Regions from separate parts of the uncultured Rummeliibacillus sp. genome, predicted to be linked through region 2. Evidence: riboswitches for the same ligand, from Rfam matches in the RefSeq annotation. Region 2 holds a riboswitch; the other holds the start of a gene.
What was found. A riboswitch is a leader RNA that binds a small molecule or an ion and turns the genes downstream of it on or off. The one in region 2 is predicted to bind cobalamin.
Positions count from the first base shown of each region.

Region 1: another riboswitch for cobalamin. It lies ahead of cobT (nicotinate-nucleotide--dimethylbenzimidazole phosphoribosyltransferase); the one in region 2 lies ahead of Q0977_RS03695 (ferredoxin).

Region 1 covers NZ_CAKQBI010000020.1:16,258-19,453, forward strand. Annotated here, with positions in the region: gene Q0977_RS12520 (bifunctional 2',3'-cyclic-nucleotide 2'-phosphodiesterase/3'-nucleotidase) at 1-224, shown strand, start outside; gene cobT (nicotinate-nucleotide--dimethylbenzimidazole phosphoribosyltransferase) at 393-1,442, opposite strand; cobalamin riboswitch at 1,520-1,700, opposite strand; gene Q0977_RS12530 (isochorismatase family protein) at 1,824-2,459, opposite strand; gene Q0977_RS12535 (isochorismate synthase) at 2,502-3,196, opposite strand, start outside.
Region 2 covers NZ_CAKQBI010000003.1:182,261-185,456, reverse strand. Annotated here, with positions in the region: gene Q0977_RS03705 (energy-coupling factor ABC transporter substrate-binding protein) at 1-229, opposite strand, end outside; gene Q0977_RS03700 (energy-coupling factor ABC transporter permease) at 226-930, opposite strand; cobalamin riboswitch at 1,155-1,339, opposite strand; cobalamin riboswitch at 1,622-1,813, shown strand; gene Q0977_RS03695 (ferredoxin) at 1,970-2,335, shown strand; gene cobJ (precorrin-3B C(17)-methyltransferase) at 2,354-3,196, shown strand, end outside.

The DNA.
Region 1 (3,196 bases), on a different contig from region 2:
TAGTCGATATTATTTTGCCAGACGGCAGTAAAATTGACCCAACAAAAGAATACACAGTTGTCGTAAACAACTATATGTATGGTAATATCGATACTAGTTTTGGTGCACTTTCTAAAGACATGGAAGTTGGACCAACTGACTTAGATGCAACAGTTGAATTTGTAAAAACATTATCTTCTCCATTCGAGTATAAAGTGGAAGGAAGAATTCAACGAGTAAATTAATATTTTAGATTAAGAGATTTAAAGGCCGAGGCTGTTCCATTACGGGATAGCCTTTTTTGCAACAATATGTATTTCAATGCGTCTTTCAATCCTGTTGAATTAGAAAAGCTGCCTTGTTCTATACAAAGGCAGCTTTCAGGCATTCAATGCTAATCACGAGATGAAATTTTATATTTCCATCCCTACTTCTTCAAAGGTTGGCATGTTTTTCATCATGCTGCATGCTGCATCGATGATTGGAAAAGCTAATGCTGCTCCAGAACCTTCACCTAGACACATATCCATTTTGAGCATTGGTTCTTTGCCTAGTAGTTCACTAGCTTTTTTACCACCTGGCTCATCTGTTGCGTGAGATGTGATGAGATAATCCTTCACTTTCGGTTCAATCGTTGTGGCGATAAGTGCGGAAGCTGTTGAAATATAGCCATCAACGACTACTGGTACTCGATTGGCAGCTGCTGCAAGCATAACCCCTGCCATACCACCAATTTCTAATCCTCCAACTTTTGCTAGTATATCGATTGCATCAGTTGAATCTGGTTGATTTGTTGCAATGGCATTTCGAATCACTTCTATTTTACGGGCTAAACCGCCATGTCCGAGACCTGCCCCTCTACCTGTAATTTCTTTTGGATCACAACCCGCCAATACCGATAATATAGCAGTACTTGGTGTTGTATTACTAATACCCATTTCACCTGTTCCTAACAAATTCACCCCATTTTGAATTTCTGCATTGGCAATTTCAATCCCTACTTCTAATGATTGAATGGCTTCTTCTTTTGTCATAGCTGGCCCTTTTGTAAAATTGGCAGTACCTCTTCTAATTTTACGATTAATCACGCCAGCATCAGTCGGAATATCCACTTTTACACCAACGTCAACAGTGACAATTTTTGCGTTTGAAACTTTTGCAATAGTCCCTACCCCTGTGATTCCTTTTGCAATATTAAGAGTTTGCGCAAATGTTACTTCTTGTGGATTACTTGTAACGCCTTCTTCGTAAACACCGTGATCTGCAGCCATTACAATAATCGCTTTTTGATCAATCGCTGGGAAAAGTTCTCCTGTAATCCCTGATAATTGTATAGCTAGACTTTCTAATTTGCCAAGACTATTAGGTGGTTTAATCAAATTATCCACTCTTTGTCTTGCCTTTGCCATCATTTCTCCATCAAGGTCTTTAATTTTCCCAACAGTTTGTTTTAGTAAGTTCATTTTTCATCTCTCCCGAATAAAATTAAAAGCCTGCAGTTTATTTGTATTACAAATAAACCGCAGACTTTTCCATCATCTGTGTCAACAAGTATCAAGGCAGGTCTCCTGGCTCAGGGTCTACATTTGAATAGGCCTTCCCAGACATTGTCCAGTGGCATTTTCGTTCAAACTTTCCTCTACAGTGGTGGGTCCGCTGAAGATTTTCACTTCATTCCCTATTCTCCTTTTGTAAAAGGCACCTTGTACTTTTATTGAATTTTCTATCATTATGATACTCGTAGAATGTTTGTAAATCAATATTTTTTAGAAAATATTATGTTATCCGAGTTATAATTTATTAGTTTTTTTCACAAGGCTTGAAATATATTATGTCTGCAACTTTTATAGCTCTTCCACTAACTGATTTGTTGAGATGGTCGTTGAACATCTTTCGGCTGCATATCGAATTGCCATTTGGTGATCTTCTCTTGTGAAATCTGCAACAGCATCTTTTACAAAGAATGGTTTTATATCATACATAAAAGCATCTGCTGCTGTTAGTAAACAGCCAATATGTGCATATACCCCACAGATAATAAGCTGATCTCTTCCCCAAGTTTTCATCAAATCTTGTAATTCACTTTTTTTGAATGCACTATAACGCCATTTAGTTAACACCATATCATTATCACTTGGAGAAAGTTGAGAAATAATAGCTGTTTGTTCTTTCTTTTCTTCAAGACCGGTGCCCCAAAAATCCGTTAGAAGTGCACGATCTTCAGCCTTTTGGTTTCCAGGTTGAGCAGTGTAAATAATCGGTATTTTTAGTGATTCACATTTTTCTTTTATTTTTTTAATATTTGCAATTAACTCAGGTATAGGTGATTGCTGTTGATCATAATAGTTAAGAAAGTATTGTTGCATATCATGTATAAGTAAAACTGCCTTGTCAGCTTGTGGTTTCCAGTGAACTTTATTTTCTATATCAGATTTCGGCATTTCATATGATTTAATCTTTGGTATTGACAATATAAACACTCCCCTATATATAGATAAATTTCTAGATTCAAACCATGACTATTAAATTTCTTCCTTTTGTATCCCCATTGCATGTAGCATCGTTTGGAATTTTGCTCCCGTTTCATTCTTTTCATCTTGTGGTACTGAGGACTCAACAATTCCAGCTCCAGCATAAACTGTGATATGTTGTTCTTTTACTTGGGCACAACGTATTGTGACTATCCATTCACCATCACCACTAGCCTCCATATATCCTACAATCCCAGTGAAAAAGCTACGATCAAATGGCTCAATATCTTGAATCAATTGAAAAGCTTCTCTTCTTGGTTCTCCACAAACCGCTGGTGTTGGATGAAGAGCACTTGCTAGAGTTAATGAAGAAATTTGTGGATTTAAAAGTTCTCCAGAAATGACTGTTGATAGGTGAATCATTGAATCCGTATATAAAATGGAAGGATGATTTGGTACTTCTATTGTTTTAAAGAAAGGTTTTAATTCTCTACATACCATATCAACTACTACTTTATGTTCATGCAAATCTTTCTCTGAATTTAATAAGCTCTCAGCTAATTTTTGATCTTGTTCTTTGTTATGTGTTCTTTTTCTAGATCCCGCTAGAGGATTAGCGATTACGGTATTGCCACTTTTGCGTATTAGAAGCTCTGGACTAGCCCCTACAAGTGTAGCTACCTCTTTATCCCCCGTATTTATAGCAAAGGTGTATCCTTTTGTATTGCTTTTCGCTAAAGACTCAA
Region 2 (3,196 bases):
CGATAAACGCTGCACCTATAGCAGCTTGCAAAGAGAATAATAGACTTTCAATCTCGCCACTTGGTGGTTCCCAAATACTTGAAAACCATGGTTTGTACGATTTATCAATTTGGGTGATGGCTGCTTCAGCTTGATCATCAGATCCTCCAAATTCAGCACCTTTTTGTAAAAATAATGGAAAAACAGCCATAAGGATAACTAGCACGATTAACAGAATATTCTTTTTCATCGTTGTTCAGCACCTTTCTTAAAAACTTTTAGTGCTTTTAATTCTGCAAGATTGTATTTTTGTAAGAAGTTCATAATAACAACTGTAAGAATCCCTTCACTAATCGCTAAAGGAATTTGAGTTATAGCGAAAATTCCACTGAATTTAGTGAATGATGCAACGAATCCACCAACTTCTGATGGGAAAGCAAGTGCTAATTGAATGGATGTAACGACATAAGTACCTAAATCGCCTAGTGTAGCTGCTAAAAATACTGCCCATGAAAATGATAATCCCATTTTTGTAGAACCTTTAAAAACACCATATGAAATAAGTGGTCCTACAATAGCCATTGAAAATGCATTAGCGCCTAATGTAGTCAGTCCACCATGTGCTAACAATAATGCTTGGAACAAAAGAACGATAAAGCCCACAATACTCATAGCAAAAGGACCGAATAATACAGTACCGAGACCTACACCTGTTGGATGTGAGCAACTACCTGTTACAGATGGTATTTTCAATGCGGATAGTACAAATGCAAATGCTCCGGACAAACCTAACATCATTTTTGTTTCTGGATGTTCAATGATTGTTTTGCGAACTGAACGAAAACCAATTACTAAAAATGGGATTGTGATTGCCCACCAGAAAATGGCCCATTCAACAGGTAAAAACCCCTCCATAATATGCATTGCAAAAGCAGGTTTTGGGACGATCATTATGGCAGCTAGGAAGTATAAAAGCTTCCAATTTAATAATTTTCTCAATTTTTCCAATCCTTTCAGACGATTATTATTTTTTTAACTTGTTACAGGTACACCTCCAATTAGAGCCTAAAAGGACAATAAAAAAAACACTTCTTACGACAAAAGAAGTGTTGATGAATAGTAAAAAAATGCTTGTTGAAAGCATATCTATTCTCACACCTATCCTCGTAGGTTGAAACTAATTCACACTTTATGGCAGGTCTCCTGGCTCAGATTCACCGTTATGCTTTCACCTTCCCATCATTGACAGTGGTATCACAAAGCATAACTCATCTTTACAGTGGCGGGACCGCGTTTGATTTACACAAACTTCCCTTTTCAGCTAAATGAAAAATTTAGCACCATAAAGTTTATTGAATTGATAGATTACGAAAATAGTATATCATGATTAAATTTCCAATTCTACATTTTTTGTTATACAGAAATTCATAAAACAATAAGAATGTTTTATAACAGTTAATTGATTTGTTTTTGTAGAAAATATTAACAAAATTACTATTTCTCCTTATTGTTTAATTTCTTCATCAATAAAAAACATATTTTAAAACGGCAAAAAATAGTATATGATTAATTCAGTTGAATTTTTATACAAAAAAATTGAATCAATTAATCATTCGTAAAATCGATTTGTTAGTTTGATTCAACTATATACTTTTTTAAAAGTGCTCTTATTAGATTAGTAAGAGATAATAGGGAAATCGGTTAAAAGCCGATGCAGCCCCCGCTACTGTATACATGGATGAAATGATAGAACTCACTGGTCATAAAGACTGGGAAGAGATCAGAGTAAAGTGAAATGTGAGCCAGGAAACCTGCTTTTAAAACGAAGTACGATACTTTTCGGAGGGAAAGGTAAAGACTATAGAAGCAGAATGGCATACATATTTGGCTATTTTCTGAATTATCTAGTTTTTAAACCTTGATTCTTGGAATTAAGGTTTTTTTATTTGCTTTTTTCTCTATTAAATTTTTTGGAAATCGGAGGTTGGATATGACAACTTGGAATTTGGCTGGTATGAAAAGTCATGTATTCATTTGTAATGGAAGTTCATGTATGAGAAAGGGGGCAGAGGATATTACATTAGCAATTCGGGATGAAATTGCGTTACTAGATTTGGATGAACAAATTCATACAACTAGAACTCGGTGTAATGGTCGGTGTAAAGATGCATGTATTGTTATAGCTTATCCACAAGGTAGTTGGTATAAAGCATCTAACACAGAAATTGCACGCGAAATTGTAAGGAATTGTATAACGCAGGAAAACAATCAACACGCAATCTACAATATGAAAGATGGAAAAATGATTTTGAATTCGAAAGTTGCTTCCATAACCGGTATTGACAAGAAAAAATAATGATAAGGAGAGGTTCACATGGCTAAACAAGGAAAACTATATGTTGTTGGTTTTGGACCTGGTGATTTTAAGCATATTACAGCAAGGGCAGTTGAAGCACTTCAAGAAAGTGATTTTATCATTGGTTATAAAACTTATGTTGAACTGATCCAAGATTTAATAACCGATGAAACTGCAGTAATTAGCACAGGTATGACAGAAGAAGTTTCAAGAGCACAAGAAGCTGTTCGACAAGCAGAATTAGGGAAAACAGTAGCTGTTATTTCAAGTGGGGATTCCGGGGTATATGGTATGGCTGGGCTAGTTTATGAAGTATTAATAGAAAAAGGTTGGACGGAAGCTACTGGAATTCCAGTCGAAATAATTCCTGGTATTTCAGCAATAAATTCATGTGGTTCACTTTTAGGTGCCCCCATTATGCATGATTCTTGCACGATCAGTTTAAGTGACCATTTAACACCTTGGAATTTAATCGCAAAAAGAGTAGAAGCTGCAGCCATGGCAGATTTTGTTATAGCTCTTTACAATCCACGTAGCGGAAGAAGAACGCGTCAAATTGTTGAAGCTCAGAATATTCTTCTACGATACAGATCACCTGAAACGCCGGTTGGACTGGTAAAAAGCGCTTATCGTGAACGTCAACATATAATCATAACAAATCTTGGAGAGATGCTTGACCATGATATCGGTATGCTGACGACGGTTATTATAGGGAATTCTTCTACATTTCTTTATGACAATAAAATGATTACGCCACGTGGATATCAAAGAAAATATACATTAAATTCAGAGAAACAAAATTTAAAGCCTCATCAACGATTGAAAGAGGAGGCGGAGCCATGGGCAATGGATCAAACAACC